DNA from 4 places in the Neobacillus sp. PVCKKU3 genome. Region 4 is predicted to be linked to each of the others. Evidence: predicted binding sites of a transcription regulator. Region 4 holds the regulator's gene; each other region holds the start of a gene.
The links. Region 4 encodes Rex, which represses fermentation and respiration genes when NADH is low (regulators of the CRP and FNR family bind a similar motif). Its sites were predicted from a motif close to TTGTGAAATATTTCACAA; they were not measured.
Positions count from the first base shown of each region.

Region 1: the regulator Rex is predicted to act here: its motif matches at 3,887-3,904, upstream of nirB (nitrite reductase large subunit NirB).
Region 2: the regulator Rex is predicted to act here: its motif matches at 4,293-4,310, upstream of ACNQGS_RS15970 (hemerythrin domain-containing protein).
Region 3: the regulator Rex is predicted to act here: its motif matches at 4,243-4,260, upstream of nirB (nitrite reductase large subunit NirB).

Region 1 is NZ_JBLVQN010000004.1:129,449-137,407, forward strand. It holds gene ACNQGS_RS04425 (VOC family protein) at 1-144, opposite strand, end outside; gene ACNQGS_RS04430 (YrdB family protein) at 281-628, opposite strand; gene nirD (nitrite reductase small subunit NirD) at 1,090-1,416, opposite strand; gene nirB (nitrite reductase large subunit NirB) at 1,448-3,862, opposite strand; gene nasC (assimilatory nitrate reductase catalytic subunit NasC) at 3,971-6,106, opposite strand; gene ACNQGS_RS04450 ((2Fe-2S)-binding protein) at 6,099-7,043, opposite strand; gene ACNQGS_RS04455 (nitrate/nitrite transporter) at 7,260-7,959, shown strand, end outside.
Region 2 is NZ_JBLVQN010000022.1:52,131-60,089, reverse strand. It holds gene ACNQGS_RS15985 (ATP-dependent Clp protease ATP-binding subunit) at 1-1,264, shown strand, start outside; gene ACNQGS_RS15980 (M3 family oligoendopeptidase) at 1,293-2,987, opposite strand; gene ACNQGS_RS15975 (MarR family winged helix-turn-helix transcriptional regulator) at 3,083-3,523, opposite strand; gene ACNQGS_RS15970 (hemerythrin domain-containing protein) at 3,694-4,236, opposite strand; gene ACNQGS_RS15965 (hypothetical protein) at 4,460-4,807, shown strand; gene ACNQGS_RS15960 (ferredoxin family protein) at 5,010-5,294, opposite strand; gene ACNQGS_RS15955 (FAD-dependent oxidoreductase) at 5,294-6,589, opposite strand; gene ACNQGS_RS15950 (electron transfer flavoprotein subunit alpha/FixB family protein) at 6,582-7,613, opposite strand; gene ACNQGS_RS15945 (electron transfer flavoprotein subunit beta/FixA family protein) at 7,654-7,959, opposite strand, start outside.
Region 3 is NZ_JBLVQN010000016.1:25,908-33,866, forward strand. It holds gene ACNQGS_RS12530 (CamS family sex pheromone protein) at 1-959, shown strand, start outside; gene pruA (L-glutamate gamma-semialdehyde dehydrogenase) at 1,139-2,686, shown strand; gene ACNQGS_RS12540 (hypothetical protein) at 2,996-3,181, shown strand; gene ACNQGS_RS12545 (alpha/beta fold hydrolase) at 3,294-4,178, opposite strand; gene nirB (nitrite reductase large subunit NirB) at 4,384-6,810, shown strand; gene nirD (nitrite reductase small subunit NirD) at 6,817-7,137, shown strand; gene cobA (uroporphyrinogen-III C-methyltransferase) at 7,165-7,959, shown strand, end outside.
Region 4 is NZ_JBLVQN010000067.1:458-8,416, reverse strand. It holds gene ACNQGS_RS27905 (acyl-CoA dehydrogenase family protein) at 1-1,210, opposite strand, end outside; gene ACNQGS_RS27900 (DUF4395 domain-containing protein) at 1,337-1,762, opposite strand; gene ACNQGS_RS27895 (redox-sensing transcriptional repressor Rex) at 1,915-2,568, opposite strand; gene moaC (cyclic pyranopterin monophosphate synthase MoaC) at 2,601-3,089, opposite strand; gene ACNQGS_RS27885 (ABC-F family ATP-binding cassette domain-containing protein) at 3,253-5,172, shown strand; gene tsaD (tRNA (adenosine(37)-N6)-threonylcarbamoyltransferase complex transferase subunit TsaD) at 5,610-6,635, opposite strand; gene rimI (ribosomal protein S18-alanine N-acetyltransferase) at 6,632-7,081, opposite strand; gene tsaB (tRNA (adenosine(37)-N6)-threonylcarbamoyltransferase complex dimerization subunit type 1 TsaB) at 7,100-7,801, opposite strand; gene tsaE (tRNA (adenosine(37)-N6)-threonylcarbamoyltransferase complex ATPase subunit type 1 TsaE) at 7,798-7,959, opposite strand, start outside.

The sequences.
Region 1 (7,959 bases), on a different contig from region 4:
TGTTAAAACCGCACTACGTTCCGATCTTTCCAATATCTGCAAACCAATAATATTCTGATAAAAAGTAAGCGAGTAATCCAGATTTTTTACGTTTATGCTAACTTCTCCGACATAAACATTAGGTTTCTGATGGAATTTTTCCATTTGCCTCAATCCTTTTTTATTTATTTTAAGTTTTATTTTCAAAAATTATTATCTTGATTTGAAGATATTCTAATTCAAAGTACAAAATGTGTAAAGGAATATTCATTAAAAAAACAGGCGATATACCTATCCCCCATTATTGTTTCCATACAATCATTAAAATTTTATTTATAACCACAACAATCCCTAGTAACCAAGCAATCTCATTTTTTCCAAGCAGAGCAAGCAATAAGACTGGCAGGCCAAACACAATGATTTCCAAGATGAAATGAAGGGGTTCAACTAATTTTATCGGTGCTTTTGGGGATCCCATCAATCCCCATAATACAGCCAAAACGAAAGGGCCACCAACCGCGAGAATCCATTGAACAACAAGCCTGTCTCCAGTTTTATACCCCCAATAACCCACTGCGAAAAGAGAACAAAGTTCTAATAAAAATCGCAATACAACATTAAATGACTGCAGACCGGCAAGCAAGCTCATTTACAAAATCCCCCGTTCATTTGGATTATTCACTTACACAAATTTCTGAAACTAAACTATTTGTATTAATATTTTAACTAATTATATTAGTTTTATCAAGAGATTTTAATCTTACCTCGCTATAAATTTTGTTTTCAGTTAATTAAAAAGATTTAGTGGTGGAAGAACTTAAGCAAGAGTTTTCATTTTAAAGGGGGAACGAAGATGAACTGGAAATCCCCCTTGGTTTTATATCGATAATAATATTATGTAAACTGTAGGTAAGAACAAGACTTGATGATTCCATGATGGGCCAAATGCTCATCCAAATTCCATTGCTGTTTTTATTTTTTAGTAATGCGGTTTATAAAATAAGACCCTAGAAGATGAGGGGATATAACTTGGATTATTTTCTGGATTGTTTCCTTAGGTCAATTTAAAGAGAGCCCCACCATATTTGGGTGGAGCTCTCCTATTCCCAATTATCCTTCATCAATAAGAAGAAATACATCTTCCCCTTCAATAATTGTTTGATAGCTTTTCACACATCCAATATCGGGCTTTTGTACTTTTCCATCATGCAAACAAATTTTCCAATCATGCATCGGACAAAAGACAAACTCACCGCTTACGATTCCTTGACTTAATACTCCGCCGCGGTGTGGGCAGCGATTTTCAACTGCCCGAAAAATCCCGTTTGATAATTTGAAAACCGCCACTTCTATATCCCCTATCCGCACCGTTTTACCTAGACGCTCTGGGAACTCATGAACATCGCCAAGTGGAAATTTTGATATGCTTTTATTCACAGTAATTATCCCCCTCCACCTGTTATCGTCCTTACGACATGACCATGCCTTCAAACAGCTCTTTTTGCAGCTTTTCATCCTCGGTAATTACCTTCCAAGGGTCCCTAATAACTGATAGAGCTTCTTCCATTCTAGCGTTTAATTCTGCTCGTTTTTCCTGGTCATCTAACACAGTTCGGACATGCTCCAAACCAACACGCTCAATCCAGGCCGATGTTCGCTCTAAATAGTTCGCTGTTTCCCGATAATATTGCAGGTAGGCACCCGTTATCCTCATCGCTTCCTCTTCCGTTTTAACTTTGTACAATAAGTCTCCGCCGCGTACGTGGGTTCCCCCATTTCCACCAACATAAATTTCCCAACCGCCATCGATCCCGATAAAACCAATATCTTTAAACCCGGACTCGGCGCAGCTTCTAGGACAGGCAGAAACGGCCATTTTCACTTTATGTGGAGTTTGCAGCCCTTCAAATTTCTTTTCCAGCCTAATTCCCAGACTGATTGAATCCTGTGTGCCAAAACGGCAAAACTGTTCTCCGACACAAGTTTTTACCGTTCGAAGTGATTTTCCGTAGGCAAATCCGGATGGCATGTCCAAATCCTTCCATACTTTCGGCAGATCTTCTTTTTTTACCCCAAGCAAGTCAATTCTCTGCCCTCCTGTTACTTTAACTAAAGGAATATCATATTTATCCACCACGTCTGCAATCCGACGCAAATCTTGTGATTTTGTAACTCCTCCATACATCCGCGGAACAACTGAATACCTTCCGTCTTTTTGAATATTGGCATGCATACGTTCATTTACAAAGCGAGATTCTCTTTCATCTTCATAACCGGTTGGATTGACCATTCCTAAATAGTAATTCAGAGCGGGGCGGCATTTTGAGCAGCCTTCGTCCGTTTTCCACCTCAGGACAAACATGACTTCTTTTATGTGGGTCAACCCTTTTATTTTTATTTCTTCAATCACTTCATCTCTAGATAATGCTGTACAGCTGCAGATCGGTTCTTTTTGTATGGTGGAGTCGGCCTCAACTCCTAAGGTGATCTGTAAAATCTCTGCTACAAGCGGTTTACAGCCACCACAGGAACGGGATGCACTCGTACATTCCTTAATAGCATTGACACTTGTACATCCCTTTTCCTGAATTGCCTCGATGATTGTACCCTTTGATACTCCATTACAGCCGCAAATAATTTCTTCATTGCTCATGGCTGCAGTCAAGCTGTCTCCGGAATCCTCACCAGTTTGGTTTAAAATGGACACTTTTGTTAAATCGGAAATGTTCGTTTCCTTTTGAATCATGGAAACTAAGCGGTTTCCTTCGCTGCTATTACCAAATAGGACAGCACCGACAATTTGATCTCCTCGTAAGACAATTTTCTTATAAATGTTATCTTGTTCATCAAAGACTTTGATGGCTTTTTTGTCTTCCCCCTCATAAAAGTCTCCGGCTGAAAAAACTTCAACACCCGAAACCTTCAATTGTGTAAATAAAATAGAGCCTTTATACGGTTCCTTTCTAACCCCGGAGATTTGTTTGGCTAAAATTCTTCCTTGTTCATACAAAGGTGCCACTAAACCATACGCAATTCCGTTGTGCTCTGCACACTCGCCAACCGCATAAATATGAGGGATATTCGTTTCCATATAGTCATTGACAACAATGCCGCGATTGACAAGCAGTCCGCTTTCTTTTGCCAGCTCAACATTCGGTTTTATCCCAACTGCCATCACCACTAAGTCCGCTTCAAGTTCCGTCCCATCACTGAATTTCAATCCTTTTACACGTTCTTCTCCTAAGATTTCCTGTGTTTGTTTTTCTAATAAAAAGTTCACGCCTTGTTTTTCTAATTCGGTTTGCAGCAGTTTCCCGGCTGTTGTGTCTAATTGGCGTTCCATCAAATAGGGGGCAAGATGGATAACCGTAACATCCATTCCTAAGTTTAATAGTCCCCTTGCCGCTTCAAGCCCAAGCAGGCCGCCACCAATCACTGCTGCCTTTTTAAATTGTTTAGATGTTTCCAACATGACTTCAGTGTCTTTGATATCACGAAAGGCTGTTACCCCTTCTATATCTTTTCCCGGTATGGGAAGGATGAAAGGCAGCGAACCCGTCGCCAAAATTAATTCATCATAAGGTTCTATCCTGCCTTTATCTGTAATGACTGTTTTCCTGCTAGAATCAATTTTAATAACTGTTTCTCCCGTATATAACTGAATGTTGTTAGTACGATACCATGCCAAGTCATTTAAGGTGATATCTTGAACACTTGTATCACCCTGTAGAACCTTCGAGAGCAAAATTCTATTATAATTCGGATGCGGCTCACTACCGAAAATAGTAATCTCAAACAATTCTTTAGAAATACGCAGGATTTCTTCGATGGTTCTAACACCAGCCATCCCATTCCCTACTAAAACTAGCTTTTTCTTCTCCACCTGGCATTCCCTCCTTGTTAAGTTTTTTAAAATATATCACACCCTTTCTAACTTGTTACCATTCATGTAAGGTTTCCTAACGCAGTTTTTTAAAATGGAAGCTTTCATTTAAAAAAGCGGGCTTACTCGAACAGCACTCACTTTATAACCAGGCATTTTGCAAATCGGATCTAGTTCCTTTGCTACGAGCATGTTAACATTTTGTGAATCCGCCCAATGAAAGGGAACAAACACCGTATCCGGACGTATTGCTTCCGACCATTTGCTTCTTACGACGATACTCCCCCTTCTAGATTCGATTTTCACCAACTTTTCATCGCCAATTCCGTAGGCCATTGCCGTTGAAGGATGGATTTCCAGAAAGGATTCAATGTTTCTGGCGGCTAATGCCGGGCTTTTTCTTGTTTGCACACCTGTTAGATATTGTGAAAGGACTCTGCCTGTTGTTAGATATAGCGGATACTCTTCGTTTGCCTTTTCTTTGGAAGCGGCCAATTCATTCGGCACTACCGCCATAACCGCTTTACCATCCGGATGGGCAAAAGAGGTTTCGAACAATCTATTTGTCCCATTGCTGGATTCATCCGGACACGGCCATAACAAACCGCATTCCTTTTTTAAACGATCATATGTTATGCCGAAATAATCAGCGATTCCTCCACGGCTCGCCATTCGTAACTCATTAAAAATTTCTTCCGGTGATGCATAGGAGAAATATTTCCCTTTGCCTAGAGCTCTAGCGATGTCACAAATTATCTCCCAATCATGTTTCACCTCTCCAGGACATGGAAAGCTCGCTTCCCTTAACAATACCCGTCCCTCTACATTCGTCATTGTCCCTGTATCTTCAAGATAAGAAGAACTTGGTAAAATTAAATCTGCTAATCTAGCAGTCTCGGACACAAATAAATCTACGGCAACAAAGAATTTTAATTTTTTTAGAGCTTCTTGTACGAAAAAAGCATTCGGATTGGAAACAATCGGGTTGGAACACATGAGCAGCATTCCCGTTATTTCACCTTCATGAATTTTTTCCATCATTTCATAGGCTGAAACGCCCTTTTCGGGCAATTCCTCCACAGGGATTCCCCAGACACGGGCCATAAATTCGCGATGTTCCTCATTTTCAATTGAGCGGTAACCTGGAAGCTGGTCTGCTTTTTGACCGTGTTCTCTTGCTCCTTGGCCATTTCCCTGACCGGTAATCGCTCCATAACCACAATTTGATTTCCCGATTTTACCTGTAACAAGCAGAATATTCAGGAAATTACGGACAGCAAAAGAGCCATCTGTTTGCTGCTCCACCCCTCTGGCGGTAAAAATCATTCCTGATTCTTCTTTTCCAAACTTTCTCGCCGCTTTTCGAATTTTCTCGACTGATACTCCTGTCTGTTCTGCAATTTGGTCCAACTCCAAGTTGAGTACGTAGTCTTTAACAGCTTCAAAACCATTTACCCGCTTTTTTAAAAACTCATGATCCAAATAGCCTTCGTTGATGATGACCTTTAATAACCCATTGACCAGCAAGGCATCTGTTCCCGGTTTTAGTTGCAAATGCAGATCAGCCATTTTCGTTGTTGCCGTTTCCCGTGGGTCAATAGCTATGATAAAAGCACCGTTTTCCTTTGCCTTCTCAAAATATGGCATGATAGTAGGCTGGCATTCGGCAATGTTTGTTCCAGCTAAAATAATGCACCGTGTAAACGGAACTTCAGATAAGCTGTTAGTGAAGCCCCTATCCATTCCAAACGTTTGGCTTGCGGCGGAAGCTGCGGCAGACATACAGAAACGGCCGTTGTAATCAATATATTTAGTTTTTAATGCTACCCGTGCAAATTTCCCTAACAAGTAAGCTTCCTCATTTGTGATAGATGCACTCCCGTACACGGCCAAGGCATTCTGACCATCCTCCGCCTGAATTCGGGTAAACTTTTCTTTGATGTGGTTTAATGCCTCCTCCCAGGAAATGCGAACAAATTCTCCATTTACTTTTAATAACGGGTATTTCAAACGATCACGATGGAAGGCATGTTGATGGGCATTTGCACCCTTCATGCATAAGCGACCCTCGGAAGTTGGGTTATCCTTGCCCACTGTCATATATCTTTTCCTAGAAACAATCGATTGTTCGATCAACTGCATCTTACATTGCATGCTGCAAAATGGACATTGTGTATCGTACGTTTTTTCCTTTTCGACTTCCTGTTGCTTGGTTCGAAAATACTTTAACAATAACTCAGTCATGGACGCCCACCCTTTTCTTCCTTATCGATTCATCCTCTCTTAACCTCTCAAGCAATTGCTGGCGAAGCTCATCGTCAAACAATACTTCTCTTACATGGATTAGGCCCGCTCGATCTAACCATTGCCATGTCCGCTCACGGTAATTGGCCGTTTCTCTGTAATATTGGATAAAACCAGAAACCATTTCGATTGCTTCTTCCTTGGATGCTGCAATACATAATAATTTTCCGCTCAGAGGGACATGCCCAGCGCTGCCGCCTACATAAATTTCCCAGCCCCTGTCAATTCCAATCAGTCCTATATCCTTTGTTACAGGAACCGCCACCTTATGCATACATGGGGAAATGTCAATTTTTATAGGATAGGGGGTTAATAGACTTTCAAATTTCATTTGAAGACACTCAGCTATTTGAGGACCGGAATGCCAGTCACATTTACATATTTGTTCCCCGATATTAGTGTTGATGTTACCTGGCACGTTGGCTTGTTTATCCACATATTGCGGATCTATCATGCTTAAATAATATTGAATCGCTGGGGTACAGGTCGGACAGCCAGTCGCATTTTCCCATTTGAGAACCGCTCTTACCTCTTGGACAGTAGTTAATCCCCTCAATTGCATCTCCTTAACCGCTTCTTCTTCTGTTAATGATGTACAAGAACAAAAGGGTTTTAATAAATTCTCTTCTACAAATTGATCACTCTGAATTAAGGATAGGAGATCTGTTACTAACGGTTTACATCCCCCACAAGAACTAGCTGCTTTTGTGCAAGTTTTTATTTGTTCAACGGATGTTAACCCATTTTTTTGAACCGCCTTCAAAATAGCCTCTTTGGTTACTCTATTGCATCTGCAAATGACTTTGTTTAGAGGCATGGCAGCTGCTTTTAAGCCCCCTTTAGTCATTCTGTTACCAACTAGGGCTGGTCTTTCCATAACCAAATAACACCTCCACTAGTGATGAAATAATTGAATATCCCACATTATTTCATAAAAATCAAAAAAAGAAATTGAACACGTTACATTTTCTAACATGAAAATTTCCGTGTTAGATGACCTTACAGGCTTTGAGACAAAACAAAATTGACCTATTATTCTTGAAAACAGCAAGGGAATTATCTAAAGCACTTAATGAGCAATGGAGGAATGGAGATGAGATTAATAGAATTAAGAAAAAGCGGGCATGCCCCCTCGCTGCTGTCATCGTTTTTATACTTTGATGTCAGTTTCATGGTTTGGGTAATGTTAGGGGCACTAGGAGTCTATATTGCAAATGACTTTAATCTATCACCATCTGAGAAGGGATTCATCGTCGCCATCCCGATTCTTAGCGGCTCTTTTTTCCGCCTTATTTTCGGGGTTTTAACAGACCGGATTGGCCCCCGAAAAACGGCCATTTTCGGAATGTGCTTCTCATCGATTCCCCTCGTGTGGGGCTGGCAATTCGGAGATACTATAGCTGAACTTTATTTGATAGGCATCTTACTTGGTGTAGCTGGGGCAAGCTTTGCTGCAGCCATTCCGATGGCGAGCCGCTGGTATCCACCGCATTTGCAGGGGCTGGCAATGGGGATTGCAGGTGCTGGAAATAGCGGTACACTTTTCGCTACATTGTTCAGCCCTCGTTTGGCTGAAGCTTATGGCTGGCATAATGTAATGGGACTGGCCTGTATCCCGCTTTTAATTGTTTTCATCGTTTATATCATTTTGGCGAAAGATCCTCCTTCCCAACCAGAATCTAAACCAATAACGGATTATTTGCGAATCTTCAAACAAAAAGACACTTTGTATTTTTCCTTGTTTTACAGCTTTACTTTCGGCGGATTCGTGGGACTATCCAGCTTTCTGGGCA
Region 2 (7,959 bases), on a different contig from region 4:
TGTGACCTTATCGCAGCGCTATATTCAAGACCGCTTCCTGCCTGATAAAGCGATTGATTTGCTAGATGAATCAGGTTCAAAATTAAATCTAACTTCAGACTATCGGAATAATGAACAAATTGAGGCCCGTCTTAAGGAAATTGCCGCAGAAAAGGTAACAGCATTGAAAAAGGAAAACTATGAACTGGCAGCAAAGCTTCGTGATGAAGAAGCTCAACTTGAAAAGGCATTATATAGTGCCTCAAAAACGGAACGACCAGTTGTTACAGTTTCTGATATCCAAAAAATTATTGAAGAAAAAACCGGGATTCCGGTCGGGAAACTTCAAGAAGACGAGCAGCTTAAAATGAAATCTCTGGAAGAGAATTTGAATAAAAAGGTGATTGGCCAGGAACAAGCCGTTCAGAAGGTCGCAAAAGCTGTTCGCCGCAGCCGTGCCGGTTTAAAAGCAAAAAATCGTCCGATTGGGTCCTTCTTATTTGTCGGTCCAACAGGTGTTGGTAAAACAGAATTATCTAAGACTCTTGCAGAAGAATTATTTGGCACGAAGGATTCGATGATTCGACTTGATATGAGCGAATACATGGAAAAACACAGCGTGTCAAAATTAATTGGTTCTCCTCCAGGTTATGTCGGCCATGAGGAGGCTGGTCAATTAACCGAAAAAGTCCGCCGCAACCCATATTGCATTATTCTCTTGGATGAAATAGAAAAGGCCCATCCCGACGTCATGCACATGTTCCTGCAAATTCTTGAGGACGGACGTCTAACTGACAGTCAAGGAAGAGTGGTAAGCTTTAAGGACACCGTCATTATTATGACAAGTAATGCCGGCGTTGGACACAAAAACATTCACGTTGGCTTTGGAACATCCAATGCTGTGGAAGAAGCTAGCATCCTTGACTCTCTTGGCAGCTTCTTCAAGCCGGAATTCTTAAATCGTTTTGACAGCATCATTGAATTTAAACCACTGGATAAAGAGCATATCTTATCGATTGTCGACCTAATGGCTGCTGAGTTGCAAGAAACATTAAAAGAACAAAACATTGAACTAACCATTTCAGTAGAAGCGAAAGGAAAATTAGCAGAACTTGGCTACCATCCTGCATTTGGTGCTCGTCCATTAAGACGCGCCATCCAGGAACAGCTCGAGGACAAAATAACTGATTTTATTTTAGACCAGCCAGATGCTAAACAACTTGCTGCTATTTTAGAAGATGGCCAAATCAAAGTTGTCACTGAAATGGTGGTGGATCAAAAATAAAAAGCGAAGCCCTGCGGCTTCGCTTTTTTTATAGCTTGTTATCATCAACCGAATTCAGCCAATTCTCGATTTCACCAACAACAGATTCTACACAGCCGGTTTTAAATGGTGATATTAAATTGGCTGCTTCTACGAGTTTAGTAAATGACATAGAACCGCCAAGCTTACAAAGCTTGACATAGTCTGCCCATGCCTCTGGATGATTCTCCCTTGACCGCTTCCAGAATTGGAAGGCGCAAATTTGTGCAAGCGTATAGTCAATATAATAGAACGGTGAATTATAAATATGTCCCTGACGCTGCCAGAAACCGCCGTTCTCCAGATACTCATTGCCGTCATAATTCTTATGCGGCAAATATTTTTTCTCAATTTCCCGCCATTTTTGCTTGCGCTCTGTTGGCGTGGCTTCTGGGTTATCATAAACCCAGTGTTGGAATTCATCAACGGAAACTCCGTATGGAAGGAATAAGAGCGCATCACTAAGATGAGAAAACTTATATTTATCGGTGTCTTCTTTAAAGAACAGCTCCATCCACGGCCAGGTGAAAAATTCCATACTCATCGAATGAATTTCACATGCCTCATAGGTTGGCCAGTTATATTCAGGAATTTCAAACTGACGGCTCGAATAAACCTGGAAGGCATGGCCTGCCTCATGGGTCAGGACATCAATATCACCAGAGGTACCATTGAAATTTGAGAAAATGAATGGCGCTTTATGATTTTCAATGTATGTACAGTAGCCCCCGCTTGCCTTCCCCTTCTTGGCAACAAGGTCCATCAGATTATTTTCCATCATAAAGGTAAAAAATTCTCCGGTTTCCTTTGAAAGATCCTGATACATTCTTTGTCCGTTCTCAATGATCCATTCAGGACTACCCTTCGGTACAGCGTTTCCGGTCTCGAACACAAAGCCTTCATCATAGAATTTTAATTTATCGAGGCCAAGCCGTTCCCGCTGCCGCTCTTTTAGCTTAGAGGCAATTGGAACAATAAAGTCCTTTACCTGCTGACGGAAATTAGCCACCATCTCGGCGTTGTAATCGGTTCTCATCATGCGGTTATAACCAAGCTCAACAAAGTTTTTATAACCCAAGGCGTGAGCAATCTCGGTCCGCACCTTTACCAATTCATCATAAATCCGGTCAAACTCCGCTTCATGCTCTGCAAAGAAGCCAAATTTCGCCGTGCTGGCGCGTTTGCGCATCTCCCGGTCTGTCGATTCAATAAACGGGTCGATTTGCGCAAGTGTACGCTCTTCCCCTTCAAATTCGATTTTCGCCGATGCAACAAGCTTGGTGTATTCTGACGATAATCGGTTTTCCCTTTGCAGCAAAGGAACAATTTCCGGTTTAAACGTCTTTAGCTGACTTTCAGCAAGGGCGAAAAGCTGAGTGCCCCATTTATTTTCCAATTGCGGGCGGAATTTGGAATCAACCAAAGCCTGATAATATTCAGTGATCAACCCTTCCACCTCAGGCTGGATTTCATCCATGTAATCCTGCTCATTTTTATAAAATTCATCATTCGTATCAATGGTGTGGCGAATATTACAAAGATTGAACATCGTTCCCAAGTCATTTCTCAGTTGATTGATTTCATTCATAGCCCCGCTCTGCTTTTCCACTGAGTCAGCTTTTTTGAAACGCTCCAATGCTTCATTAAATTTTGCCCGAACCTCGTCTAAGTTAGGTCGTATGTATGTATACTGTTCAAAACCCATGAAAAAACCCCCTTTTTCATTTTTTTTGGCTATATTCATTTCGACACTAATGATTAATATTCCTTTTTGCAAAAAAAATACGACTAAAAGCCGTATTAAAATTTCCCTGCAGGCAGACCTAATTTTTTTAACAGGTCAATTGCCTCCAGCTTTTCGGAATCAGATAAACTTGACATAAGCTTATCAATTTGTTGGGCATGTTCAGGAAAAATATCCTGAATCAATTTTTTCCCCTCATCTGTTATTTGTGCAAAAATGACACGTCTATCTGTCGGGCAGGCACTCCTTCTCAATAATCCCTTTTGTTCTAGCTTATCGACAACATACGTAATACTTCCGCTCGCAAGCAGGATTTTTGCACCAATTTGTTGCAGCGGCTGGTCGCCTTTGTGGTAAAGTAGCTCTAATACGGCAAACTCAGTTGGGTTTAGACCGCTTGCTTGGATCACTTTATTAACGTGTTCATTAATGGCTTTATAGGCTCTAGAGAGAACAATAAATAGCTTTAGCGAAACGGCTGTTGAATCTTTTTCCATAACAACCCATCCTTTATCTTTATTGGGAAATTGCCCTCAAAAGCAAAACACCCATAATATCTCGATTTCAAAATTATTATAAAAAAATTTCGAACCTATGTCAATTAACGGCAAAGTCACACTTCTTATCCTAAATGTTTATATGATAGAAAAAGAAAAAAGGATGGAATCTATGCCCATCCTTTTTTCTTAATTTCTTGAATTCTTTGATATAACTCTTCTTTTTCTTCATCAGAGAGCATTCGCTCGGCCATTGGAAAAAGGACGTTTTCTTCCTTGTTAAAATGCTCCGTTAAAATAAAGTAAGCATTTTGGATGTATCCAGCTAATTTTTTTAATTCATCATGTGAAGCAAGGCTGCCGGCAGCCGGCTCAAGAAAGGATTTAATATGTGCTTTTGCTTGGTCATGCTCATACTCCATTACCGCTATTGGTCCAGAAGTTGTCCCAATATAAGTCCCCATCATTGGGAACAGCACACCTTCTTCTCTTTCCGAATGCGGGTCAAGCGCTGCCTGAAATTCTTTTACCTTCGTAATTAACTCTTGGAAATTAACTTCTATATCAATATCTTTATCAATTTTTTGGGTTAGGCTGTACAATCCTTCCATTTGGCTTCTTAATGGGGGATGTTCTTCTTTCAATTGCCTTAATCCCTTACTTTTTAGCTCAGCACTCGGCATCCCGCCGAAACCGCTCATACAACTGCTCATTACATTCACCTCTTTCAATCTTCTGCTTTCAGTATAAAAGCGCCATTACAATTATGTAGTGACAATCGTCACATCTATACCCAAATTACAACTTCCTCATAATATAATTGACAACTTTTTGAAAACGTTTTATTTTTTTGAAAAATTATAACATTTATCACTCAAAAAAGTCTTTATAGTTTCATATAATAAAGTTAGATATTATGAAAGGGAGGTAAATATATTGAAAACCCCAAATTATCATGACTTTTATCAAACGGCATTTTTACCAATTGGTGCAAATGATCTTGTTTCGCTTAAGGATACAGATGCCTATATTCCAGAATCCAATTCTACACATTGGCTAATTGCCGTAGAAGGGGTTCAGCTCCCTCAGCCACGGATTTATTATCATTGGAAAGTCAGTATATATCCAGCCGCAAATGACGGCGACTTCAATTGGAAAAAGCCATATTATTGCTCAGAAAATATGGCACAAATGGATCATGCCATAACCCTTGCTTCCTCGCTTGCAGCCTCCTGCAAAAAAGATGAACTTTCCTCGGCAGCCCTTTTAGAGAAAATAAGCTGACCCTTTAAATACTTACCTTCTAGCTTCACCTTCTTTTTATAATCCCATGTGAAAAAATATACATATAGTGTAAATTGCAATTAGTAAATGGAAACTCGCCGATTGACGAGTTCGATTGGACGGTTCATGAGGCGTAATTGAATTTATACTTTCTTATTAGCCTAAAAAAGGTGCTGTCTGCAATAGCAAACAGCACCTTTTTTTATGCTAACCTGAAGACAATCCCGTGTCCGCCTTTTGGATATTCCCATTTAATATTTTGGTAAGGGCAGCCAATCCGGCAGCTTCCGCATTCGTGACAGCCTTCATAACCTACCTGCATCCGCGTTCCTTCCCACTTATATACCTCGGCTGGGCAAAATACTGTACAAATTTTATCAGGACATTGGGTCATGCAAACGTCATGATCAAGAACGGTAAGATGGGACTTTGTGTCACACTTAAACCTGAGAAGATACTGTTTTTCCTCAATATTCTTCGTTGACATTATTTCACCGCCTTCCAAGCACGATAGAGATCTTGCAATACGCGAAGCGTTCCTCTTTGTGAGGTCATATTCTTAATAATTTGCTTTTGTTTATCACGTTTTGGCGTGCCATCAACCGTAAAGAATTTGCTAGCTGCCTGATTCATCATCGGAACATACTCTTTAAAATATTGCGGGTATTTTTCGAACGTATGGGCCGCATCTTTGTACTTCTCTAAATCTTTGATGATAAAGCTATTATAAAGGGCCTCGCGGTAGTTATTTAACATTGATTCGCTGAAATTGCCGTGGCGATGCGCCTCAATGACAGTCTCAGCAGCCAATAAGCCAGAATGCATCGCCATGTTCGAACCTTCACGATGAATAGCGTTAACAAGCTGGGCAGCGTCCCCAACAACAATAACTCCGTTGCCTGCCACTTTAGGAACTGAGCGGTAGCCGCCTTCCGGAATGAGGTGGGCAAGATATTCAGCAGACTCGCCGCCAGCAATGAACGGCTTGACCATCGGATGATTCTTTAAGTAATCCAGCAGTTCATAGGGCTTCATTTTTGCTTTTATCATACTCGATAGTGTTGTCCCCACACCGATATTCAAACTTTCTTTGTTGGTATATAGGAAAGCCGTACCCAGATTTCCTTTTGTGGAATCTCCAAAGATCTCAATTGTGCAGCCTTGGTTGTCCTCCAAATTGAAGCGGTCATTTATTTTTTCTTTTGGAAGATTAACAACTTCCATAACTGTCAGCGCCACTTCGTCCGGGCGGAACTCCTTATGAAACCCAAGCTGTTTGGATAACAACGAGTTAACTCCGTCAGCAAGGACGACTACATCTGCAAAAACCTCACCATCCGGCCGGTCAGTGCGGACCCCAACTACCTTGCCGTTTTCGACAATACATTCCGTGACAACTGTTTCGGTAATTAGAAGCGCTCCTGCCTCCACAGCTTTCTTTGCGAACCATTGGTCAAACTGGGCCCTTAGAACTGTAAAGTTATTATATGGCTCCACACCCCATTCAAGGCCTTTATATCCAAACGAAAGAACTGATTCTTTGTCCATCATCCAGAACCGCTGTTCAATGACTGGTCTTTCAAGCGGCGCTTCTTTCCAAAATTCAGGAATCAACTCTTCCATTTGCTGGCGGTACAATACTCCACCCATAACGTTTTTTGCCCCTGGGTACTCTCCGCGTTCAATCAGCAGTACATTCAGACCGTTTTTAGCACAAGTGTAAGCACAAGAGGTTCCTGCAGGGCCAGCCCCTACCACAATCACGTCAAACTTCTCAGGCATAGCTCAGTTCACCGCCCTTTTCAGCTTTAAGCTTTTTAAATTGCTCGATTAGTTTAGGGAGAATTTCCATTGCGTCTCCTACAATGCCGTACGTTGCCACGTCAAAAATCGGGGCGTTCGGGTCTTTGTTGATGGCAATTATAAACTCGGAATTCTTCATACCGACCACATGCTGAATCGCTCCGGATACTCCAATGGCAAAATAAATTTTCGGTGTGACCGTTTCTCCTGTCTGTCCAACCTGCTGCTCATGAGGCAGCCATCCTGCTTCAACGACATCGCGGGTTCCGCCTACGCTTGCGCCGATTGATTCCGCCAATTCATGGATTAGCTGGAAATTTTGCAGGTCGCCCATTCCTTTGCCACCGCATACGATGACATGGGCATCGGCTAATTTAGCTTTTTTTGTTACGTCATTCACAATTTGTAGTACTTTTGTACGCATTTCGTCTTCGTGCAGAGCTATTTTCTCTTCAATGATGTTTCCTTGTCTTCCTGCATCCGGCTCAAGTGCCTTCATTACTTTAGGTCTTACTGTTGCCATTTGCGGGCGATGCTTCTTACAGAGGATCGTTGCCATAATATTACCGCCGAATGCCGGCCGGCTTGCTTCTAGCAATCTATTATCTACGTCCACATCCAGCATCGTCGTATCTGCTGTTAATCCTGTAACTAAATCAGTTGCAACAGCACTTGCCAAGTCCTTTCCGTTGGGGGTTGCACCGTAAAGAATAATTTCCGGCATATATTTTTGCGCTAGCAGCATAACACCGCTCATATAGGATTCTGTACGATAATCCTTCAAAACTGGATGGTCAATTACGTAGACCTCGTCAGCCCCATAAGAAATAACCTGATTAGCTAATGGCCTTATTTGATTGCCCAGCAAGAATCCCCCTAATGGGACCTCAAGCTTATCTGCCAGCTTCCTGCCGGCACCCAGCAATTCTAGTGAAACATCTTCAATTTTGCCGTCATTTTGTTCAATGAATACCCAGACTCCACGGTAATCGTCAAGATTCATTTAAGACCCTCCCTGCTCTATACCCTAAAATTTATTAACATCATTTAGTTGACTGTAATGTAAACAGGTCTTTTTTCTCCATCAGAATATCCATTAGCTGACTTACCTGCTCATCGGCGGAACCATCTAGCTTTTTCCCGCCTTCAGGCCGTGGAGGTGTGAACATTTTGCCGACAACCGTAGGTGACCCTTTTAGTCCAAGCTGTGAGCGGTCAACATTTTCAAGATCATCCACTGCCCAAATAATCGGTTCATATCTTGCAGCACTAATCATGTTCGGCATTGGTGAATACTTGATATCATTGATTTCTTTTTCAACTGTTAATAGACAAGGCATTTCCGACTG
Region 3 (7,959 bases), on a different contig from region 4:
ATATCAATACAAGATATGATTTGAACGAGTTCGAAATGGGTTTAATGCGTATAGCCCAAAATAGCTTTGATACCGATAAATATTATTTCCGTGAAGGACAGGAAATCAAGGAAAAAACGGTAAGACAATTGCTGAGCCGACAATATACAGAGGAACAGCTAAAGGCAAAAAGCCTGAAGGCAGCGGATAATATCGGATTAAACCCTGTTGATACAGGCCCGCCGGGCGAACCGAGCAGTCCGATTTATTTAGCCCATATTTTGGAGCATGATTATTTAACAAAAGATGATAAAGGTAACGTTTCACTTGGCGGAATTACCATTGGCCTTGCCCTTAATTCAACCTACTATTACAAGGTTCAAGTCGATAGCGGTACTGTTGAAAAAGAGCAGCATATTGACTTTGCAGACATGGAACGCGAAGGAAAGAAAATAGCGGAAGAAATGATCAAACGAATTAGGACCATGAAAAATGTAAGCGACGTTCCAATCACGATTGCATTATTCGCCCAGCAAAGCAAATCTTCTGTTGTGCCAGGAAATTTTATTGCCTATACAACCGTTGATAAAGGCAGCTCAAGTTTAAACTCATGGGAAAAAGTCGACGAAAAATATTATTTATTCCCATCCAGTGACGCCCAGGAAGCACACCGCGATGATACAATCGCCTTTTTAAACTTTAAACAGGATGTTGAAGAATATTTTCCAAACTTCAACGGCGTGATTGGCCGGGCGTTTTACGTCGGCGATCAGCTGCAAAATTTAGATATCACGATTCCAATTCAATTTTACGGAAAAACAGAGGGAATTGGATTTACCCAATATGTCACAGGATTGGTCATGGAGCATTTTCCTGAATACATTTCGGTATCAGTAAACGTGACCTCCGTGGACGGCCCTGAAGCACTGATTGTCCGTAAAGCCAATGAAAATGAACCGTTTGTGTATATTTACCAATAAGATTCGGCCGGCGGCCGGGTCTTTTTTTTGGTTAACAATCTAGTTTTCGAGGCAAAATAGGATTGTTTCTCTGCGAAATTCGCCGCCTCCTGAAAGAGGGGGTTTTCAGTGTATTTTTAGACAACCTATTATTTTTTCCTCAAGGATTAAATGATTGATTACATAGGAGGAATTTTAGCATGGTACAACCATATAAACATGAGCCATTAACAGATTTTACTGTGGAAGAAAACCGCCAAGCCTATCTTCAAGCCTTAAAAACAGTTGAAGGCTATTTAGGACAGGATTATCCCTTAATCATTGGCGGTGAAAAGGTAACTACCGAAGAAAAAATCGTTTCCTATAATCCCGCCAACAAAGAGGAAGTAGTCGGCCGTGTGTCAAAGGCCAATAAAGAACTTGCAGAAAAAGCGATGCAGGCGGCCGTTGAGGCATTTAAAACATGGAGAAAGACCAAGCCGGAAGTCCGTGCAGATGTGCTTTTTAAAGCGGCAGCGATTATCCGCCGCCGCAAGCATGAGTTCTCTGCTTTGATGACGAAAGAAGCGGGTAAGCCGTGGAGAGAAGCAGATGCTGACACGGCAGAAGGAATTGACTTTTTAGAATTCTATGGCCGGCAAATGCTTGTCTTAAAAAATGGTGTGCCTGTACAGAGCCGTCCTAACGAATTTAACCGTTATGATTATATTCCACTTGGTGTGGGCATCATCATTTCACCTTGGAATTTTCCCTTTGCCATCATGGCAGGTACTACCGTTGCCGCGATTGTTTCTGGCAACACGGTACTGTTGAAACCTGCATCCACGACACCAATTATTGCAGCTAAATTTGCGGAAGTAATGGAAGAAGCAGGACTGCCAAAGGGTGTACTAAACTTCGTTCCAGGCAGCGGCGCCGAGGTGGGCGACTACTTAGTTGATCATAAGGATACACGTTTCATCAGCTTCACTGGTTCCCGAGATGTCGGCCTGCGCATTTTCGACCGCTCTTCCAAAATCAGCGAAGGACAGCTTTGGATGAAGCGATTAATTGCCGAGATGGGCGGTAAGGATACGATTGTTGTGGACAGTGAAGCAGATCTTGAATTGGCTGCACAATCCATCATGGCATCAGCATTCGGATTCTCCGGTCAAAAGTGTTCTGCATGTTCTCGGGCTGTTATTGTTGAGGACGTATATGATCAAGTATTGAATCGCGTCGTGGAATTGACTAATCAAATAAAAGTTGGCGAGCCATCTGAACAAGATACTTTCATGGGCCCTGTTATTGATCATAATGCTTTCAAGAAAATCATGGAATACGTTGAAATCGGTAAGTCAGAAGGCAAATTGATGACTGGCGGCGAAGGAGATAGCTCCAAAGGTTACTTTATCAAGCCAACTATATTTGCTGATTTAGACCCGAAGTCCCGCATCATGCAAGAGGAAATTTTCGGACCGGTGGTAGGTTTCTCAAAAGCGAAGGATTTCAACGAAGCGCTTGAGATTGCCAACAATACTGACTATGGCTTAACTGGGGCGGTTATTACTAAAAACCGTGCCCATATGGAGCAGGCACGTGAGGACTTCCATGTCGGTAACCTTTACTTCAACCGCGGCTGTACGGGCGCCATTGTCGGCTACCAGCCATTCGGCGGCTTCAACATGTCCGGAACCGACTCCAAAGCTGGCGGCCCTGACTACTTGCTTCTTCATATGCAAGGCAAAACAACATCGGAATTGTATTAGTTATATAGGAGACCTCTTCCTACAGTTTGTGGGAAGGGGTTTTCGTTTTATGAAGGACAAAATTAGTTGTTTTGAGCTGGATATTGGCCTTCATCGGGGTTATGAAGGACAAAATAGAGTGTGGTAAATCTGAAAGTGTCCTTCATCGAGGTTATGAAGGACAAAATAGAGTGTAGTAAATCTGAAAGTGTCCTTCATCGAGGTTATGAAGGACAAAATAGAATGTGGTAAATCTGAAAATGTCCTTCATCGGGGTTATGAAGGACAAAATAGAGTGTGGAAAATCTGAAAATGTCCTTCATCGAGGTTATGAAGGACAAAATAGAGTGGGTAAACCTGAAAGTGTCCGTCATCGAGGTTATGAAGGACAAAATAGAGTGTGGAAAATCTGAAAATGTCCTTCATCGAGGTTATGAAGGACAAAATAGAGTGGGTAAACCTGAAAGTGTCCTTCATCGAGGTTATGAAGGACAAAATAGAGCGTGGAAAATCTGAAAATGTCCTTCATCGGGGTTATGAAGGACAAAATAGAATGTGGTAAATCTGAAAATGTCCTTCATCGAGGTTATGAAGGACAAAATAGAGTGGGTAAACCTGAAAGTGTCCTTCACCAACCATAATGAAATCTTAAAAACTCTTTTATTTTCCCATTAATTACAACCAACTGTTCTTCTGATGGGATATGCCCCATATTAAACACTTCATAGTTTGCTAGATTGGGGATGATTTCCTTAGCTGCCGGACCTATTTTCTTCTCTGGAAAAAACACATCCTTACTGCCGGCGATAACCATGGTAGGAGCGGTGTAACGCAGCAACTCCCTCTTTTCCGTCAGCTTAGGCATATCCTGTTCAAGCTTCGTATAGTTGAAGATGCTGCCGATAATCTCTTTATCTATTTTTTTCATAAAGCCATCAGACATATTATCCGCTATTTTCTGCAGTTGGGCTGCCGACTTGGTTCCCTTGAAAATCATCAACGGAACTAAGATTTTTCTAATCATCTCTAATTTTGAACCAAGTGCAATCCCTGCTGGACAAAATAACACCGAACAAGCTATCTTCTCAGGCAAATACGCAGCGAGCCTTAAACAGATTCCGGCACCATAGGATGGACCTGTAAAAGCCGCTTTCTCTACACCGAAATAGGTCATTAATTCTGAAATCCAGCGGGCAAAACTATCATCTTTTGCCGAAATCCTATTCTCTGCACTATATCCGGGATGACCAATCGTATCAGGTGCATAAACCCTGTAGTGATCAAAAAGAGGGTTAAACCATGACAATGTCATCGGGTTAATGCAATTTCCCCCTTGAAAAATAAACAACGGTTTCCCGTCTTTTGGTCCCGTAATCAATACATGTGTCCTGCCGAAAGAAGTCTCCACATAAACTCTTTCCATTTCTATCCCAAATGAGTCCACGTAATTCTTATAGAATCTAAGAATCTTTTGTTTACCTTCAACACTTTTATAAATCGTGTGTTCCGCCATTTCACACCTCAGTCACCATTAATTATTCCAATATTATCCACCAAATAACTGGTTTATGACAATAATGTGAAATCATTCACAAACAACAAGGGATTGTGACGAACCTCACAAATTTTCAAAAGACAGGAGTTTACAATTTAACTATAAATGAAACCTTAATAACCATTAAAAATAACTAAACAAAACATATAGGGAGCGGCCCAACATGAAAAAATTAGTAATGATCGGTAACGGAATGGCTGGAGTCAGGACAATCGAAGAAATCCTTAAACTTGCACCTGAACATTTTGAAATCACCATTTTTGGAGAAGAACCACATCCAAACTATAACAGAATTAAGCTATCAAATATTCTTCAAGGCGATACTAGTTTCGATGAAATTATTATCAACCCGTTGGATTGGTACAAAGAAAACAATATTCAATTATATATAGGCGAAGCTATTGTAAAAATTGACGCAGAAGCCAAACGGGTCATCAGTGACCAAGGCCGTGAAGTGGAGTACGATGAATTAATTATCGCAACAGGATCCAAGTCTTTTATTCTGCCAATTCCAGGTGCGGATAAACAGGGTGTGACCGGTTTTCGTGATATCCATGATTGTGAAATGATGATCAAATCATCAAAGGAATACAAAAAAGCTGCTGTTATCGGCGGCGGTCTGCTTGGCCTTGAAGCTGCAAGAGGCCTGCTAAACCTGGGAATGAAAGTGGATGTCGTTCATTTAATGCCGTCGCTAATGGAACGCCAACTGGACCATATTGCAGCATCTATGCTTAAGGCAGAACTAGAAGCCCAGGGTATGAACTTTTTAATGGAAAAGGAAACCGTTGAAATCCTTGGAGATGAGCGGGTAACCGGAATACGCTTTAAAGATGGTTCAGAAGTAGAAGCCGACCTAATCGTCATGGCAATAGGCATCAAATCAAACACAGAAGTGGCCAAAAACAGCGGCATCTATGTAAACAGAGGCATTGTCGTAAATGACTTTATGGAAACCAGCGTTCCCCACATTTACGCAGTCGGAGAATGTGCCGAACACAGGGAAATTGTTTATGGTTTAGTGGCCCCATTGTACGAACAAGGGAAGATCCTGGCGAATCGCATCAGCGGCTTCGAAGTGGAGCCGTATAAGGGTTCAGTAACAGGCACCCAGCTTAAGGTGGCAGGGGTTGACCTTTTCTCAGCGGGAGAAATTTTTGAAGACGGCACAACGAAATCAATCATGGCCTACAATGAATATGACGGTATTTATAAGCGGATTTTAACAAGAGATAACAAAATTGTCGGGATTGTCCTTTACGGTGATACAAAAGACAGCACAAAACTGTTCCGTATGCTGACGAAACAGGAAGACATCAGCGGGATGACCAGCGTATCGATTCTTCAGTCAGAATGCAGTGCAAGCGGCTCCTCCAGTGATGACATTGCCTCCGTGCCAAATGATGAACTTGTGTGCGGCTGTAACGGGGTAACCAAAGGAGCCATTGTCGAGGCGATCAAAACACAAGGATTGACCACTCTAGATCAGGTCAGCCATTGCACAAATGCCGGCCGCTCATGCGGACGCTGTAAACCAATAGTCGCAAGCATACTAGAACATACTCTCGGCGACCAATTTGACGCAGCAGCAGCTCAAAAAACAAGCATTTGCGGTTGCACAACCTTAAGCCGCGAGGAATTGGTTCAAGAAATCAAAGTAAAGGGCTTAACAAGTGTCAAAGAAGTCATGAACGTTTTAGGCTGGAACAACGAGGAAGGCTGTACAAAATGCCGTCCCGCGATTAATTACTACCTCGGCATGATTTACATGGACGAGTATAAGGATGACCGCGATTCCCGCCTTGTTAACGAAAAAATGCACGCCAATATCCAAAAGGACGGAACCTATTCCGTTGTGCCGCGAATGTACGGCGGGGTAACAACACCACAGGATTTAATAAAAATTGCCAAAGCGGCCGAGAAATACAATGTTCCATTAGTAAAACTAACAGGCGGACAGCGGATTGGCTTGTTTGGCATCAAAAAAGAAGACCTGCCAAGCATTTGGGAAGAGCTTAATATGCCATCAGGGTATGCTTACGGAAAAACGCTTCGCACCGTCAAAACCTGCGTCGGTGCCCAATTCTGCCGCTATGGTACACAGGACTCAATGGCACTTGGCATTGAGCTTGAAAAGAAATTTGAGCGTCTTGATACGCCGCACAAAGTGAAGATGGGGGTATCTGCTTGCCCTAGAAACTGCTCTGAAGCAGGAATCAAGGATATCGGTTTCGTCGGCATTGATGGCGGCTGGGAAATCTATGTCGGCGGAAACGGAGGAGTTGACCTTCGCGCTGGCGACCACTTATGCACAGTGAAAAGCCAAGAAGAGGTTATCGAAATGACCGGAGCCTATCTGCAATACTATCGTGAGACAGCAAACTATCTGGAGCGTACTTCCAAATGGCTAGAGCGCCTGGGCTTGGAGCATATCCAAGGGGTCTTGGTAAACGAGGAAACACGCAAAGCCTTAAACGAACGGATGGACATAACTTTGAAAAAATATATCGAGCCATGGGATGAAGCCATTCATAGTGAAGAGATTCAAGAGAAATATTATACCAAACATACCATTAAGGTCGGGGAGTGAAGCAAAATGCTGCAAACAATAACTCGTATACCTGTTGCAAACTATTCAAACCTAAAAGCTAGAGCTGGTTATTCCATTAAAATCGATGACAAGGAAATTGTCCTCTTTAAAACATCTAATGGCAATGTCTATGCCTTGGAAAACCGCAGTCCCCATCCGAAGGGCGGTGTCCTTTCGGAAGGGCTTGTCAGTGGTGATTATGTTTTTTGCCCTGTTTATGATTGGAAAATCTCCTTAAAAGACGGGCTTGTACAGGCTCCGGATACCGGCTATGTCAAAATATTTAACATAGAAATAGAAAAAGATATTATATTTGTCGTATTATAGAAGGAAAACACGGAAGGATGCTGCACGATGGGAACTGGAAAAGTTTTTTTAGTAGGAGCAGGACCGGGGGACGTTGGACTAATTACGGTGAAAGGGCTTGAAGCCATCAAGCAGGCCGAGGTTATTCTATATGACCGGCTGGCCAACCCGAAGCTTTTGGAGTTTGCTCCGGACAATTGTGAACTGATTTACGGGGGGAAATTGCCAGACCGCCATTTTTTACGACAAGAAAATATAAATGACGTTTTGGTGGCTAAAGCATTGGAAGGTAAAACAGTAGTTAGACTTAAAGGCGGCGACCCGGGTGTATTCGGCCGGGTTGGCGAGGAAGCGGAAGCCTTGGCGAACCACCAAATACCATTTGAAATTGTCCCAGGTATCACATCAGGAATGGCTGCCCCTCTTTATGCCGGAATCCCTGTTACCCATCGCGAACATGCGGAATCATTTACGGTCGTAACGGCCCATGATAAATCACAGGAAGGCAAGCCGCTCCTTGACTGGGCAAGCCTTGCCCGGGGGATGGATACAATCGCTTTTTACATGGGAGTCCGGAACTTGCCATACATTTGTGAAAACTTGATTGCCCACGGGAAGCCAGCCGAAACCCCAGTAATTTTAATTCAATGGGGCACCTTCGGCCGTCAGAAGACATTGCAGGGGACATTGGCTGATATTGCCGCCAAGGCTGAAGAGGCGAAGTTTAGCAATCCTGCGATCATTTTGGTTGGATATGTCGCATCTCTCCGTGAAAAAATAAGCTGGTTTGAGAAAAAGCCATTACATGGCCGGCAGATTCTTCTGGCGCGCACGAGCGAAGGC
Region 4 (7,959 bases):
TCTGCAGCAAGACAAGTTCACGCAGATTAAATAACTTTTTCCTAACATCAATTGGATGGTCCGATTTAATTCCTGGATTAAGCGGCTTATCCAGTTGCAAGAAAAGATTATAGATTTTGAATGCCCCCGCCGTCGTTCGCTCAGCGGCATGCTGGATTCGTTTCAACTTGCTTGCTGCGAGTGGATAGTCTTTTACCTTCTTTCCAAAAACACTTCGGAAATCGCTGTACAAGTTTGCCTCCCGAGAGGCCCTCAGCATAAACCCGGCACAGGCAATCCCAATTTCCAACCTCGACAAGGTCAATACAATTCCGACTGCAACTGCAATCCCTTTATCCTTTGGACCGATTGGATAGGCACGCGCCCCCTTATATTGAATCTCCCCTGTTGGCAGCTCGGCTGTTCCCAGCTTCCATTTGATCCGATTTATCTCGTACCCGTTGCGTTTCTCCTTCTCCTTATCCCCCGGAAGCCAGGAAGGTACGATAAATGTTGAAACTTTGTCAGTTCCCGATATTTTTGCCGTCACCACAGAATAATCGGCATGCGCCGCAGAACAGAAAAACTTATTCCCATACAAACGATAATACTTGCCTTCCGGAACCGCCTCCAAAACATTAGCCGGCAAATCAGAACCACCCTGGATTTCTGTCATAAATTGAGCGCCAATGGCGAATTCGCCGTTTAGCCCTTCTTTTGTATGATGTAATATAACTTGAAGTTCTGGATATTCTTCATCCGGAAATTGGTCAAGCAAAGCCACTAAACCATGTGTACATGTCAGCGGACAGGTCACTCCCGCCTCACCCAGCTGATGGATCAGCATTCTTTTCACAAAGCTTTCCCAAGGTGTCATGTTACTGGAAAAAAGACCTTCTCCGAAAATTTCATTCTCTAATTGATGAACTTCTTGAGGACGAACAATCCGGTCAATCCGATGATTAAAAGCATCAAAGTGAAGCATATAGGGGCGGACTTCCGGTCTGGCAATTCTTTCGGCTAACCGGTTCCATTTTGCAGATACTGTTGCTGAAAAGGATAATAGTTTTTCGTGGATTTGGCTGTGCTGAGAACCCGTAAATTTCTTTACCGCTTTTTGTAAAAACGGTTCATCACGGTACCAATCAAGGTTGTCACGTTTTTCGAGAAATTCATCAAAGCTGTAAGAATTTTTTCCTCTTGCTTCTGTCTCTTGGGAAACATGCTTCATAAAAACGCCACTCTCCTCATGAATAATAATTCATAATTTTCAATTTAATCTTAAATGTAAGGATATGGAAACGTCAAATATAAGTAGAAAAACAAAAAAAGAGGCTGAATAATTCAGACCTCTTCTTTATTGGTGCACCCTTCTATGACGGTATTGGTTCCACTGAAAATGAATAAAGCATCCGATGCAAAAACCTAGAATTGCCACAAAGGCAGCCACTGCGACAAGAATCGTGAACACATAGCCAACACCATTCCAACCCAGCAGGAATCCTACAAATCCAATTCCCAAACACGATACGGCAAGTTTTTGATTAAATTGCTGCTGCTCCCAATCCTCGGGGATATAAGCCTCTGGTTCCTTTCTTAAAAATAGTTTTGCTATTTGCATAATCGGATTAAATCCGAATAAAAGACCAGACATACCGGCAACAAACGGCACTAACAAAAACCATTCCTGACCGGATAACCATGTTAACACAACACTTAAAACAATCGTCCACTGGTTTGTTTTCACTAGCGGCCGTGGGATTGAACGAACTGTTTCTGTCATTTTAATTCCAACCTTTCCTATTGGATTACAATAATTACTTGTGTATTCATTTTACCCGCTTCCACTCCCTTTGTATAGTGATCTGGTTAGGAAAATGTTTCAAAACGAAAAAATGGGCCTCTCACCATTTTGGCGAGAAGCCCATTGATTATTTATTCTTCTACTTCGTCGTTTGGATAATGCTTTAAAAAGTAAACAAGTGATTGCAGCTCCACCGCCAGGTCAATATGATGCACGCGGATCGATGAAGGTACATTCAGTCTTGCTGGAGTAAAGTTTAAAACCCCTTTTACATTCGTATTCACAAGCTTGTCTGTGATTTGCTGAGCAACCGGAGCCGGCACCGTCAAAATCGCCACCGAAATATTTTCCTCGATCAAATACTGTTCTATATCGTCCATCGAATAAACGGGAACATTGCCTATCGAACCGCCAATTTTTCCGGGGTCCACATCGAAGGCGCAAGCGATTTTTGTATTATTATTTTTTAAAAAATTGTAGTGTAAAAAGGCTGTGCCGAGATTACCCACCCCGATTAACGCTACCTTTGTTAATTCATCTTGATCAAGAGTTTTCCGGAAAAACGATAACAAATAGTTTACGTTATAGCCGTACCCCTTTTTCCCAAGGGCCCCGAAATAAGAGAAATCCCTGCGAATAGTGGCCGAGTCCACCTTTACTGCTTCACTCAATTCTGCAGATGACACCCTCTGCTTGCCAGAGGAATGAAGGTTTTGTAAAAATCGATAATATAAGGGCAGCCGCTTTGCTGTTGCCTGTGGTATTTTCATCGTTTCATTGGACATATTTCTCCCACCCTTCAATTTTAATGGATATATTAGATTTCTCTTCTAAAATCACCGTTTTTGCCGCCGGTTTTTTCCACCAGAAAGGTTGGTCCAATTACCATCCCTTTATCAACTGCCTTACACATATCATAGACGGTCAGGGCACAAACAGAGGCAGCTGTTAGCGCTTCCATCTCAACCCCCGTACTGCCTTTTGTTTTCACTGATGCAGCAATATGCAGTGTATATTGTCCCTGCCCGGCCTGCTCCCATGAAAAACTAATATTGATACCTGTTAATGGAATCGGGTGGCACATTGGAATGATATCCCATGTCTTTTTCGCTGCCATCACTGCAGCAACCTGGGCAACTGCTAAGACATCGCCCTTTTTCATTTCGTGGTTTGTGATTTTTTCATAAATTTCAGTGCTTACTGTTATGCTAGACTGGGCTGTTGCTGTGCGTGCCGTTTCCGGCTTCTCGCTGACATCGACCATCTTGGCCCGGCCTTCTTCATTAAAATGAGTAAATTCAGCCATAAAAAAAATCCTCCTACAAAAAATAATACAATATTTTTTTGTCCATGTGTGTGAAACTTTGAACTAACAGTATATTTTTTTATAATTCCATTAAAAATTTCACTTCATTGCCGACATTCGGGTTATACGGTAAACTAGTCGTAAGGTAATAGAGGTGAAAAAAATGATTTTATTACAGGTTAACCAACTACAAAAATATTATGGTGCTGAACTTATTTTATCGAATATAAAACTGGAATTACAAACCCGTGACCGTGTTGCCCTTGTCGGACGCAATGGAGCGGGGAAATCAACGTTATTGAAAATCATCGCCGGCGAAATGGGCTATGACGGCGGCGAAATCATCAAACCAAAGGATGTTACCGTTGGTTATTTGGCGCAAAATACGGGTTTGGAGTCCAATTTGTCCATTTGGGAGGAAATGCTGACGGTTTTTGAGAACCTGCAGGCGATGGAAAAATCGCTCCGGAAGCTGGAGAAGCAAATGGCCGATCCTGCTGTTTTCGGGGACCCAGGAAAATACGAACGGGTATTAAAGGAATATGATGAATTGCAAATAAAGTTTAAAGAGCAAGGCGGCTATCAATATGAAGCTGATATCCGTTCTGTATTGCATGGGTTAAATTTTTCTGATACTACGTTAATGATTTCAAGTCTAAGCGGCGGACAAAAAACGCGTCTTGCGCTAGGCAAACTATTACTGACAAGACCTGATATTTTAATTTTGGACGAGCCAACCAACCATTTGGATATCGAAACCCTTTCCTGGCTGGAGCAATATCTGCAGGGCTATGATGGCGCGATTTTAATTGTTTCGCATGACCGCTATTTTTTGGATAAAGTGGTTACAGAGGTGTATGAACTATCACGCCGCCTGATTCAGCGATTCACCGGTAATTATAGCACTTATCTTGAGCAGAAAGCTGCCAATTATGAACGCGACATGAAGCTTTATGAAAAGCAGCAGGAGGAAATTGCCGCGTTAAAGGATTTCATCCAGCGCAACATCGCACGGGCCACTACTACTAAGAGAGCGCAAAGCCGGCGGAAGAAGCTTGAAAAAATGGAAATCATGGATCGCCCATCAGGGGATGAAAAATCTGCTTCCTTCTCATTTGAAATTGAGCGGCAAAGCGGCAATGATGTACTGACTGTTGATTCGCTTGCTGTCGGCTATGATGGAGAGAAGGTTTCCGAGGATATTTCCTTTCGTGTGTATAAAGGCGACAGCATTGCCCTTGTCGGCCCTAATGGAATCGGGAAGTCGACCCTTTTAAAAACAATTATTAAAAAGCTTCCCGCTTTGGCTGGAACTATTCAATACGGAACCAATTTGTCCATCGGGTATTACGATCAGGAACAAGCCAACCTAACCTCCAATAAACGGGTCTTAAACGAACTATGGGATGAATATCCACTGAAACCGGAAAAGGAAATCCGTACGGTGCTTGGGAATTTCTTATTTTCCGGTGACGATGTGCTTAAAAATGTTTTGTCATTAAGCGGCGGCGAAAAAGCCCGCCTAGCCCTTGCCAAGCTAATGCTCGAGAAAGCAAATTTATTAATATTGGACGAACCTACCAACCATTTGGATTTGGACAGCAAGGAAGTACTTGAGAATGCCCTAATTGATTATCCAGGTACTATTTTGTTTGTCTCACACGACCGTTATTTTATTAACAGAATCGCAACCAAGGTACTAGAATTAAGCCCCGAGGGCAGCACTGAATACCTCGGCGACTACGATTATTATGTGGATAAAAAGCTGGAGCAGGAGGAACTTACGGCACTTGCATTGGCTGCCTCCCAGAAGAAGGTTTCTGCTTTAGAGCCTGCTGAAAAAAACAGTTATCAACAGGATAAAGAAACGAAAAAACTGGAACGCCAGCGAAAACGCAAATTGGAAGAAATCGAGGAACGCATTTCGGAGCTTGAAGAAGAGATTCAGAATTATGAACAGCAATTATGCGAGCCAGAAGTTTTTCAGGACCATGAAAAGGTTTTAGAGATTAATTTAAAAAATGAAAAGGCTAAGGCCGAGCTTGACGAATTAATGGAAGAATGGGCCGAGCTGGCAGAATAATGTGGATAACCGGACTGTTGGAGTCCGGTTTTTTGTTGTGCTTATAATCCAAAAGGCCCAACTTTCCACAGAATTATTCACATTGTAAATGCCATTATTTCAGTTATTCAATTAACTTACCCACATTATCCACAAAAAAGTGTCAACTTATCCACATTATCAACATTACCCACTGAGTTATCCACAAGTCATTTGAATTTTCAACTTTTTCAAAAAAATCTTATCCACAAAATTGATATTTTTATATTAGCCAAAATTTAATCAAATGTTTGTTTAACTCTTAAAATGCCTATATTTTAAGCATTTGCCGTTTTCAATCAATCGTTTGATTAGTTTATTGTCAATACCAATTAAACGTTTGATTAGTTTATCAACCAAATCAATCAAACGTTTAATTAGATTTTTTAATTAAAAAGACCCTTCCTTGTTAGGAAAGGTCAGGTGTTATATGTTTCCATATCCAATCCAGGTATTGCGTTTAGTGATAAGTCTGCTCGAATTCCCTTTTCAAACATAACACTTCCGGCAGCGGCTATCATGGCTGCGTTGTCTGTGCATAAGGATAATGGAGGAATGACTAATTCAACATCCGCCTTATCTGAAAATGCCTTTTCCAGGGCTGCTCGAAGCCCCTTATTGGCTGCTACTCCTCCGGCCAATAATATTTGGTTGACGCCATATTCTGCAACGGCTCTTACGGTCTTCGTCACCAATACGTCAATGACACTTTCCTGAAAGCTCGCGGCCAGATTCTCCGGAGCAATCGTCTCACCACGCTGCTCGGCATTATGGACCGTATTAATGACCGCTGATTTTAAGCCGCTAAAGCTAAAATCATAGGAGCCTTCCTCCAGCCAGGCACGGGGCAAATCAATAGTCGGACTGCCTTCATGGGCCAAACGGTCAATATGCGGACCGCCTGGATATGGCAGACTCAACGTTCTTGCGACCTTATCATAGGCTTCACCCGCTGCGTCATCCCTTGTTTCGCCAATTACCTCAAATTGTCCATGCTCTTTCATGTAGACAAGCTCCGTATGGCCCCCTGAAACCACTAAAGCCAACAAAGGGAATTTCAGCTCTGTCACCAGCCTGTTTGCATAAATATGACCGGCAATATGATGGACTGGCACAAGCGGTTTATTATGAGCAAAGGCGAGTGCTTTGGCGGCATTGATGCCAATTAATAAGGCACCCACCAGACCTGGCCCTTCCGTTACCGCAACAGCATCAATTTCAGCAAAGGATAGATTCGCCTGCTTTAATGCCTCTTCTATCACGACCGTGATCTGTTCAACATGATGGCGTGAGGCAATTTCCGGTACGACCCCGCCAAACCGTTTATGACTTTCAATCTGCGAGGCAACCACATTGGCCGTTATCTCTCGGCCATTTTTGATAATCGCCACCGCCGTTTCATCACAGCTTGTTTCAATTCCTAATATCAACTGATCTTTTTTCATAAATTCACCCACATTACCAGCGCATCCTCCAAATTATCTGAGTAATAATTTTTCCGGATTCCGCCATTTTGAAACCCTAGTTTGCGATAAAGAGACTGAGCGACATGATTCGTTACCCTTACCTCTAAGGTCATGCTTCTTGCACCCCTCTCATGGCAGACGGATATCAGCTTTCGCATCATCATCTCCCCAAGCTTTTTGCCGCGGTATTCAGGAAGAATCGCGACATTCGTCACATGACCTTCATCAATAACAAGCCAAACTCCACAATAGCCAATAATTTTATTTTCATGTTCGAGGACGATATAAACAGCAAAGTTATTATTGTGCATCTCATTATAAAATGCTTCCCTGCTCCAAGGGGTTGTAAATGATGCATGCTCAACCTCTAATACTTGATCGATATCCTCTTCCCTCATGTAGCGAAAAACATAAGAATCTTCCATCTTTCTCTATCCTTATCTTTATAAAGTTTTCCCTTGCGCCTCTAACCACTTTGCTTCCGCTTCTGCTAACCGAATGTAATTAGGGACAAAGGTGTGTACGTCTTCCCCTTGTTTGTCTTTTCCCAGCATGGCAAGCTCAGACGGACGGGGATTGTTCTCTGTTATGCTTGAAAAAACGGCCTGAGTACCAAGACTCTCTGTTATTCTTTCACGGTGAATAGACAGGTCATTGCCGACAAATAGAACCGGTTTGTCCAATTCGGATAACTTCCCTGCCCAGTCAACCGCCATTGTTAATTGATCAGGTTCAATTACTTTTAGCTCTCCATTCTCAACTTGATACAGACCCGTATAAACCTGTCCCCGTCTGGCATCGAATATCGGGGAAATAAACCCGTCAAAATATCGCCCGGGCCCTGCTGCCAGAATTTCAAGGCTTGATATTCCAACAAGTGGAATGTTTAAAGTCCATGCTAGCGTTTTTGCTATCGTAACGCCGATTCTAACGCCTGTATAAGATCCTGGACCTTTGGCGACGACGATTTTTGTTAAGTCGGATGGCACCCTTTCACAATCCTTCATTAACGTCTGAATGGCAGGCATGATCCGGACAGAATGGTTCTTTTTCAAATTTGTTATGTACTCGCCAAGTACTTCTTTCTCTTCTAAAAGTGCTACTCCTAAGGCATAATTAGACGTATCAATTGCTAAAATGGTCATGCCAAAATCTCCTTACATAATTGCTCATACCGCTCACCTTTTGGTACCAATACCAATCTTCTATGGTCTTCACGCTCGCGATATAAATAAATAGTCAGCAGTTCCCCTGGCAGCTGGTCTTCAATTAAATGAGCCCACTCAACCACTGAAACCCCATC